Regions from separate parts of the Kitasatospora sp. NPDC088861 genome, predicted to be linked through region 3. Evidence: riboswitches for the same ligand, from Rfam matches in the RefSeq annotation. Region 3 holds a riboswitch; each other region holds the start of a gene.
The links. Region 3 has a riboswitch for thiamine pyrophosphate ahead of thiO (glycine oxidase ThiO). Riboswitches for the same ligand answer to the same signal wherever they lie in the genome.
Positions count from the first base shown of each region.

Region 1: another riboswitch for thiamine pyrophosphate. It lies ahead of thiC (phosphomethylpyrimidine synthase ThiC); the one in region 3 lies ahead of thiO (glycine oxidase ThiO).
Region 2: another riboswitch for thiamine pyrophosphate. It lies ahead of ACIP37_RS01925 (cytosine permease); the one in region 3 lies ahead of thiO (glycine oxidase ThiO).

Region 1 is NZ_JBIVJF010000001.1:689,901-693,166, forward strand. It holds gene ACIP37_RS02980 (cupin domain-containing protein) at 1-85, shown strand, start outside; gene tenA (thiaminase II) at 119-787, shown strand; gene ACIP37_RS02990 (DUF5326 family protein) at 1,004-1,204, shown strand; TPP riboswitch at 1,343-1,477, shown strand; gene thiC (phosphomethylpyrimidine synthase ThiC) at 1,473-3,266, shown strand, end outside.
Region 2 is NZ_JBIVJF010000001.1:442,638-445,903, reverse strand. It holds gene ACIP37_RS01925 (cytosine permease) at 1-1,451, opposite strand, end outside; TPP riboswitch at 1,444-1,591, opposite strand; gene ACIP37_RS01920 (S1C family serine protease) at 1,905-3,266, shown strand, end outside.
Region 3 is NZ_JBIVJF010000003.1:483,676-486,941, forward strand. It holds gene ACIP37_RS08915 (thiazole synthase) at 1-535, opposite strand, end outside; gene thiS (sulfur carrier protein ThiS) at 537-791, opposite strand; gene thiO (glycine oxidase ThiO) at 788-1,963, opposite strand; TPP riboswitch at 1,967-2,079, opposite strand; gene ACIP37_RS08930 (FAD-dependent oxidoreductase) at 2,164-3,266, shown strand, end outside.

The DNA of each region.
Region 1 (3,266 bases), on a different contig from region 3:
CGTCCCGGCCGGCACCCCGCACCGCTTCCACCACGTCACCGAGGAGCTGCGGGTCCTGGTGGTGTTCTCCCCGCCCGAGGGCTGACCGCCCGCGGACCGACCGTCTAGGGTCCTGGGCATGAGCAAGAGCCTGACGGAAGAACTCTGGGCGGCCATCGAGCCGGTGTACGCCGAGATCCTCGCCCACCCCTTCATCGGTGGCCTCACCGACGGCACCCTGCCGCGTGCGGCCTTCCGCCACTTCGTCGTCCAGGACTCGCACTACCTGCGCGACTACGCCCGCGCGCTCGCCGTCTGCGCCGCCAAGGCGCCCGGCGAGGAGGACGTGCGGGCCTTCGCCGACGACGCGGTCGGCGCGCTGGCCGCGGAACAGGGCATGCACGCCGAGTTCCTGACCGCCTTCGGCGGCAGCGCCGAGCAGGCCGCCGCCGAACCGGTGCTGCCCACCACCCGGGCCTACACCAGCTACCTGCTGGCCACCGTCTACGGCGGCTCCTTCGCCGAGGCCGTCGGCGCGGTGCTGCCCTGCTACTGGATCTACGCCCGGGTCGGCGAGGCGCTGCTCGCCCAGGGCTCCCCCGACCCGCTGTACGCCAAGTGGATCGCCACCTACGGCGACGAGGCGTTCCAGTCCGTCGTCCGCCGGGTGCTGGCGCTCACCGACCGCCTCGGCGAGGAGATCTCCCCGGCCGAACGGCGCCGGGTCGTCGAGCACTTCACGACCACCTCGCGCTACGAGTGGATGTTCTGGGACGCCGCCTGGCGCGGCGAGCGCTGGCCGGTCTGACCGCTGGTCGCAGGGGGTGCGGGGCCCTTGCCGGGGGTCGTCCCCGAGGTCCGCACCCGGGTCTCCCCGGGGCCCCGGGTCGGGGTGATCTAGGGGTTCTCTCCGGGCCGACGGGCCTCGTTCCGGCACTCGTGTCCCCGTACGATCGAAGTACCGAAAGCAAGCGGGATGCGGCACCGGACGGCAGCCGACCCCACGGGGAGAGAAGGAACGGTCATGGCTGAGCTCTGGAAGTCGCTGCCCTCCTGGGTGCGGAACATCGTCATCCCGGTGCTGGTCCTGGTGCTGCTCTGGAACATCGTGGGATTCGTCTTCGGTGTCGTCGGCGCCCTGCTGAGCATCATGATCAAGGTGCTGGTCGTCGCCGGCATCGCCGCCGCCGTGGTGGTCCTGGTGAAGAAGGCCGCCAAGGGCTGAGCAACCGCCCGAGGCCCGGCCCCCGTCCAGGGGGCCGGGCCTTCGGCGTTCCTGGCGCGGGGTCCGGCCGGCCGGAGGCGTGCTGGACCTGCGGCGATCGGCTCGCTACGGTGTTGGGCGTCATGTGCAGGCAACACCGCCTGCCGACGCGGGAGCTCGGAGCACCGGGCTGAGAGGGCGCTGACCGGGACGTCGACGGACGGACCGACGGCTGCGTCGACCGCAGGAACCTGACCGGGTAATGCCGGCGTAGGGAGTATGAGGTCAGATGACCACGTTCGAAGCACAGCCGCAGCCTGCCCGCAGCACCGGGAACAGCGGCACCGAGGCCGGCAGCACCGAGGCCGCCACCGCCACCGCCACCGCCACCGCCACGGCCACCGTCACCGCCACCGTCACCAGCGCCGGCACCGGCTACCCCACCCCGGCCTGGCGCAAGGCCTACCGCGAAGGGTCCCGGCCCGACCTGCGGGTCCCGTACCGCGAGGTGCAGCTCACCAACGGCAGGACCGTCCCGCTGTACGACACCTCCGGCCCGTACACCGACCAGGCCTACGAACCCGACGTGCGGCGCGGCCTGCCCGCCCTGCGCGACGCCTGGATCCGCCAGCGCGGCGACGTCGAGGAGTACGACGGCCGCGAGGCGCGCCCCGAGGACGACGGGATCAAGCACACCTCGCCGCGCGGCGGAAACCTGCGCAACCTGGACGCCGTCTTCCCGGGCCGCCCGCGTCGCCCGCTGCGCGGCCGCGGCGGTGCCGCCGTCACCCAACTCGCCTACGCCAAGCGGGGCGTGGTCACCCCCGAGATGGAGTTCGTGGCGCTGCGCGAGGGCCTCGCCCCCGAGTACGTGCGGGCCGAGGTGGCCCGCGGCCGGGCCGTCATCCCGGTCAACGTGAACCACCCCGAGGTGGAGCCGGCGATCATCGGCACCAACTTCCTGGTGAAGATCAACGCCAACATCGGCAACTCCGCCGTCACCTCCTCGATCGAGGAGGAGGTGGAGAAGATGACCTGGGCCACCCGTTGGGGCGCCGACACCGTCATGGACCTCTCCACCGGCCGCAACATCCACACCACCCGCGAGTGGATCCTGCGCAACTCCCCCGTGCCGATCGGCACCGTGCCGCTCTACCAGGCCCTGGAGAAGGTCGACGGCAAGGCCGAGGACCTGAGCTGGGAGGTGTACCGGGACACCGTCGTCGAGCAGTGCGAGCAGGGCGTCGACTACATGACCGTCCACGCCGGCGTCCTGCTCCGGTACGTCCCGCTGACCGCCCGCCGCAAGACCGGCATCGTCTCGCGCGGCGGCTCGATCATGGCCGCCTGGTGCCTGGCGCACCACCAGGAGAACTTCCTCTACACCAACTTCGAGGAGCTCTGCGACATCCTCGCGCGCTACGACGTCACCTTCTCGCTCGGCGACGGCCTGCGCCCCGGCTCCATCGCGGACGCCAACGACGAGGCGCAGTTCGCCGAACTGCAGACCCTCGGCGAACTCGGCCGGATCGCCCGCGAGCGCGACGTCCAGGTGATGATCGAGGGCCCGGGCCACGTCCCGATGCACAAGATCAAGGAGAACATGGATCTCCAGAAGGAGATCTGTGACGAGGCGCCGTTCTACACCCTCGGCCCGCTCACCACCGACGTCGCCCCCGGCTACGACCACATCACCTCGGGCATCGGCGCCGCGATGATCGCCTGGTGGGGCACCGCGATGCTCTGCTACGTCACGCCCAAGGAGCACCTGGGCCTGCCCAACCGCGACGACGTCAAGACCGGCGTGATCACCTACAAGATCGCCGCCCACGCCGCCGACCTCGCCAAGGGCCACCCCGGCGCCCAGGACTGGGACGACGCCCTCTCCGACGCCCGCTTCGAGTTCCGCTGGGAGGACCAGTTCAACCTGGCCCTCGACCCGGAGACCGCCCGCTCCTTCCACGACGAGACCCTCCCCGCCGAACCCGCCAAGACGGCCCACTTCTGCTCCATGTGCGGCCCGAAGTTCTGCTCGATGAAGATCAGCAAAAGCATCAATGAGAAGTTCGGCAACGGTGCGGCC
Region 2 (3,266 bases), on a different contig from region 3:
GGCGCCGTCCTGCGGGTCAGCGGGGTGAGCGCCCAGGTGACCAGCGCGGGCACCAGGAAGGCGAACAGCGAGGCGGACGTCCACTCCTGCGGGGTGAAGTGCAGGGCGTCCTGGGCGGAGGTCCAGAAGTCCGTCCACCAGCCGGCCACCGCGGTCGGCGCGATGAACTGGTAGACCGCGAAGCCCAGCACCCAGGGCAGCAGCATCAGGCGGCGCGAGGGCGCGTCGGCGGAGAGGTTCCAGCCGTACCGGCCGGCGCCGAAGAAGTAGTCCACCGCCAGCACCGCCAGCAGCGGCACGAAGACCGAGCCGATCAGACCGAGGAAGTTGGTGTAGGTGTCGGTGAACTTGTCGATCTGCAGTGCCAGCACGGTGATCAGCAGGCCGATCCCGCCGGTCAGCACCCGGCGGTCCACCTTCGGCAGCAGGTTCTGCACCGACATCGCGGTCGAGTACACGTTGGCGAAGGACTGGTCCGTCTCGCGCAGCACCAGCACCAGCAGGAACAGCCAGCCGGCCCAGACGCCGAGGAAGGAGTCGAAGATCCTGTTCGGGTCGCCGTCGGACTGCAGCAGGGCCATCAGGCCGAGCACGTAGCACCAGACCTGGGCGATCGTGTAGCCGGAGAAGCTGCCCCAGAACGCCGAGCGTGCGGTGCGCGAGTGCCGGGTGTAGTCGGCGGCCAGCGGGACGAAGGAGATCGACACCGCGATCATCGCGTCGGTGGCGCCCAGGAAGCCGTGCCAGTTGCCGGCGCCCGGGTCGGGCACCCCCTGGCGGCCCAGCTGGACGGTGAAGTACACCATCGCGACGGCGACCGCACCGGCCACGAAGCGGCGCAGCACCGCGATCGAGCCCAGCGGCCAGATGGTCAGCGCGGTGGTCAGCGCGCCCGCCAGGAGCACGAACAGCCAGCGGTAGCCGTCGGTGTGGGCGACGGTCTGCGCGCCCGCCGCGATCGTCAGCAGCTCGAACACGCCCCAGCCGACGCACTGGACGATGTTCAGCACCGTCGGGACATACGACAGCCGGGTGCCGAACAGCCCGCGCAGGTTCGCCATCGCGGGCGCGCCGGTACGGGCTCCGATCAGCGCGGCCACGCCGAGCATCGCGGTGCCGACCACGGTGCCGGCCACGATCGCGGTCACCGCGGCGGCCAGCGACAGCTCGCTGCCCTTGGCGCCGAGCACGGTCGCGGCGGTGGAGAAGCCGATCAGGCTGACGCCCAGGTTCATCCAGAGCGCGAAGTGGTCCCGGAAGCGCAGCGTGCGCGGCGGCTCGGTGTCCAGCACGAGCGGCGCCTCGGCACGCTCCGGGCGCTCCAGGACGGCGGTCGCCGTGCCGGTGGGGCCCGCGTGACCGCTGTCACCGCCGTGAGCGGTCGGGGACGGTTCGGGGAAACCCTTGGACGCGGGCGCGTCCGAAGAAGAGGATGGCGAAGCAGGCGACATGGCCGATACTCCCTACGCCGGCATTACCCGGACAGGTTCCGGCGGTCTGCGCCCCCTCGACGGTCCGCCCACGATCCCGTGGCGTACGGTCGACCAGCGCACTCTCAGCCTGGATGGTCCAAGCTCCCGCGTGTCAGTTGTGAGCGACAGGCTAACCGGCCCGGGGGTGAACGCCAAGGCCACGGGGTGTGCGGCCCGCATCGCGGGACGCCCGGCGGAGGTGGGGGAGCCTCCGGTCGTCGGCCTGGTCTTCGGTTCGGCCGTCGACTTGCTCGTCGGCTCGGTCATCGCTCGGTCGTCGCTCGGTCGTCGGCGTAGGACAGCCTGGTCGGCGGCCCGGCTGTCGGCTGCGGCTAAGGATTCTTATGAGTTATTCAGAGGGGTCCTTACGGCAAACGAATCGGCAGTACGAAAAACTATGGTCCTTGGTTCTGTCAGCTATGGAGGTCGTTCGTGAGCACCGAGCGCGAGGTTGGGCCCACCGGGCCGCAGGGGGAGCAGCCCTCGGGCGGCCAGGCGGCGGCTGTTCCCGCTTCCGACGGCCACGCCTCGGGCGGGCACCAGCCGACACTGGCCTTCGGCCGGGTCCCCGAGCCCGGGGCCGCTCCGGCCGCCGAGGCCGCACCGGCTGAGGCCGCGCCGACGGAGGGCGTTGCGGCCGATGGTGTTCCGGCCGAGGGCGGGTACCAGCCCACCGTGGCCTTCACCAAGGTCCCCGCGCCGGAGGCGCCCCCGCAGACCCCGGCCGCGCCGGTCGTCGACGCACCGGCCGCCCCGGTCGACGCCGCCACCGGCTACATCGACGCGCCGCCGCCGGTCCTGCCGCCCGCCCCGCCGGTCCCGGCCGCGCCGGCGGCACCCGCCGCACCCGTCGCCGAGAGCCCGGCCCTGCCGCCGGGTGCCAACCCGTACGCCACCCCGGCCCACGGCGTCCCCGCCGCCGGCCCGCACGACCCGTACGGCACCCCGGCCGCCCCCGGCGCGCCCGCCGCGCACCCCGCGCCCGGCCACCACCCGTTCGGCGCCGGCCAGCCGCTCGGCGGCTGGGGTGCCTCCCACGACGCCGGCGGCGGCGCGGGCTACCCGGGTGGCCCGGCCGGACCGCTCGGCTACCCGGCCGACTACCCCGGCGGCCCCGGCGGCCCGCGCAAGAAGCGCGGCGGCCTGGTCGCCCTGATCGCCGCCGTCGCGCTGGTCGCCGGCGTGGCCGGCGGTGCGCTCGGCGTGACCGTCGCGGACCGCAACGACAGCACCAGCAGCGCCGACGACCACCGCAGCACCACCGTCCAGGCCAGCAACACCCAGAAGAACGAGCCCGCTCCCGGCTCGATCGCCGGCATCGCGCAGAAGGCGCTGCCCAGCGTCGTCACCATCAAGGCGCAGGGCAACGGCGAGTCCGGCACCGGCACCGGCTTCGTCTTCGACACCGAGGGCCACATCCTCACCAACAACCACGTGGTCGCGCCGACCCTCAACGGCGGCAAACTGACCGTCAAGTTCGCCGACGGCACGTCCTACAACGCGTCCGTGCTGGGCCACGCCGAGGGCTACGACGTCGCCGTGGTCAAGATCGAAAACCCGCCGAAGAGCAAGCTGGCCCCGCTTCCGCTGGCCGACTCCGACAAGGTCAACGTCGGTGACGCCACCGTCGCGATCGGTGCGCCGTACGGCCTGGAGTCCACCGTCACCAGCGGCATCGTCAGCGCCAAGGACCGCCCGGTCGCCTCCGGCGACGAGACCGGCGGCCAGTCCTCCTACATGAACGCCCTGCAGACCGACGCCTCGATCAACCCCGGCAACTCCGGCGGCCCGCTG
Region 3 (3,266 bases):
CGCCCGCGTCCTCCACGATCAGCTGGAAGTTGTGCGGGTTGCGGATGCCCAGGCCGGAGCCGATCGGCGAGCCCAGCGGCATGATCGCCGCGCAGCCGACGTCCTCCAGCTTGCGTGCCAGCACCGGGTCGTCGTTGGTGTACGGCAGCACCGTGAAGCCGTCGTCGACCAGGGTCTCGGCGGCGTCCAGCAGCTCGATCGGGTCCGGCAGGAGGGTCCGCTCGTCGGCGATCACCTCCAGCTTCACCCAGTCGGTGCCGAGCGCCTCGCGGGCCAGCCGGGCGGTCAGCACGGCCTCCCCGGCGGTGAAGCAGCCCGCCGTGTTGGGCAGCACCCGGATGCCGTTGCGGGTCAGCACGTCCAGGACGGAGCCCTGGGTGCCGGCGTCGACCCGGCGCATCGCCACGGTGGTCAGCTCGGTGCCGGAGGCCAGCAGCGCCCGTTCCAGGATCTCCAGGCTGGGTGCGCCGCCGGTGCCCATGATCAGCCGGGAGCCGAAGGACTCCCCGGCGATGGTCAGCAGGTCGTCAGCCATGTCAGCCTCCCTGGACGGCGGTGAGGATCTCGATCCGGTCGCCCGCCGACAGTTCCGTGGCCGGCCACGAACTGCGCGGCACCACGGCCTCGTTGAGGGCGGCGGCGACGCCGCTGTGGGCGGCGCTGAGGGTGGCCACCACCTCCGCGAGGGTGGTCGTGGCGGACACCCGGCGGGGCTCGCCGTTGACGGTCAGCCCGATCTCGGCCGGTGTGGTCTGGGGTGGTGTGGTCTGGGGTGGTGCGATCTCGGTCATGCGGAGGCCTTCGTGGTGGAGCGGTCGGGGGAGAACCGGGTGGGCGTGAACGGCTTTGCAAGCTCGGGGAGTTCGCCGGTCGCCAGGTACTCGGCGAGCAGGTCGGCGGTCACCGGGGTGAGCAGCACGCCGTTGCGGTAGTGGCCGGTGGCGGCGACCAGCCCGGGCAGCGCGGTCGGGCCCAGCAGCGGGGCGTTGTCCGGCGAACCGGGACGCAGCCCGGCCGAGGTCTCCAGCAGCGGGAGTTCGGTGATGCCCGGCACCAACTCGTGGGCGTCGCGCAGCAGTTCGTACACCCCGCCGGCGGTGACCGTGGTGTCGTAGCCCTGCTCCTCGGTGGTCGCGCCGATCACCAGCTCGCCGTTCTCCCGGGGCACCAGGTACAGGTGCTGTCCGCGCACCACCGCGCGGACGTTGCGGGACAGGAACGGCCGGTACGCCTCGGGGATCCGCAGCCGCAGGATCTGCCCCTTCACCGGGCGGACGGCCGGCAGCACGCCCTCCGGCAGCCCGGGCAGCCGGTGGCTGTGCGGGCCGGCCGCGAGCACCACCTGGTCGGCCCTCGGTGTCTCGCCGGTGCCGAGCCGGGCGCCGACCGCGCGGCCGTCCTCGACCAGCAGCCCGACGGCCTCGGCCCGGTGGAGCACGACCCCGGCGAGCTCGCAGGCGGCCACCAGGGCGGTCAGCAGCCGGCGGGGATCCACCTGGTGGTCGTCCGCGACGTGCAGGCCGCCGCGCACGCCGGGGGCGAGCATCGGCTCCAGCCTGCGGGCCTCCCGGCCGGTCAGCCAGGCCGAGTCCAGGCCGAGCCGCTGGTGGAAGGCGTGCAGCTCGCGCAGTTCCTCGCGGTCGTCGGAGTCCAGCGCGACGGCGATCGTGCCGCACCGGCGGTACCCGGTGTCCAGGCCGCCGCTCGCCTCGGTGAGCTCGGCGGCGAAGTCCCCGTACCGCTGGTTGGAGGCCATGCCGAGGCGCAGCAGCGGCTCCTCGCCGTACTGCAGCTCGGTGACCGGGGCGAGCATCCCGGCCGCGACCCCGGCCGCCCCGCCGCCGGGGGAGGGGTCGACCACGACGATGTTCCCCAGCCCGCGCTGCGCGGCGCGCCAGGCGACGGCGAGGCCGATGACGCCCCCGCCGATCACCAACACGTCGGCGTGGGTTTCCTCGGGCAAGCGTGACAAGGCTGCTCTTCTCCCTTCGCCGGAATGACCCGGATCAGGTTCGGACGGTCGCGGGCCGTGCCAGCCCGCCTCTCAGCCCGGTACGCCGGGCTCCCGTGATGGTGCCCCCACCATAACGCCGGGGGCGGGCCCGGCCGAAGGCCCGTACGCGGGGTGGACGGGCCGGTGGCCCCGGCAGGGCGCTGAGTACAGTGACGGGCGTGGCAGAGCTGAACGGAACGGATCAGGTGGTCGTCGTCGGGGCCGGGCTGGCCGGGGCGCAGTGCGCCCTGAAGCTGCGGCAGGGCGGCTGGCGGGGGCGGATCACGCTGGTCGGGGAGGAGCCGCACGCGCCGTACGACCGGCCGCCGCTCTCCAAGGACGTGCTGCTCGGCAAGGCCGACGCCACCACCCTGGACATCGACTACCCGCACCTGGGCATCGAACTGCTCACCGGCCGCCGCGCGACCGGCCTCGCCCCCGGAGTGCTGCACACCGACGCCGGCGACCTCCCGTACGACGCCCTGGTGATCGCCACCGGCGCCACCCCGCGCGCCCTGCCCGGCGCCGAGCGCGCGCACCTGCTGCACACCCTGGACGACGCGCTGGCGCTGCGTGCCCTGCTGCGGCCCGGCCTGCGGCTGGTGCTGGTCGGCGCGGGCTGGATCGGCGCCGAGGTGTCCACCGCCGCCCGCGCGGCCGGCTGCGAGGTGACGGTGGTCGAGGCGGGCCCGGCGCCCGTCCCCGGCGCGCTGCCGGCCGAGGTCGGTTCGGCGATGGCCGCCTGGTACGCCGAGGCCGGTGTCGACCTGCGCTGCGGGGTCGGCGTGGCCGCCGTCGAGGAGGGCGCGGTGCTGCTGGCGGACGGCTCGCACCTGCCCGCCGACGAGGTCGTGGTCGGCGTCGGCGCCCGGCCCGCGACGGGCTGGCTGGCCGGTTCCGGCGTCGAGCTGGACGGCACCGGCGCCGTCCTGGTGGACGGGCGGCTGCGCACCGGCCTGCCCGGCGTCTTCGCGGCCGGGGACTGCGTCAGCTACCCGTCCGCCCGCTCCGGCGCCCGGCTGGCCGTCCAGCACTGGGACCACGCGTTGCAGTCCGGCGAGGCCGTGGCGGCCGCCGTCCTCGGCGCGGACGCGCCGCCGTACGACCCGGTGCCGTACTTCTGGTCGGAGCAGTTCGGGCGGATGGTCCAGTACGCCGGGCGGCACGCCGAGGGCGACGAACTGCTGTGGCGCGGCGGCCCGCAGGACGCCTCCTGGACGGCGCTCTGGCTGCGCGACGGGGTGCCGAGCGCGCTGCTGGCCGTCGACCGGCC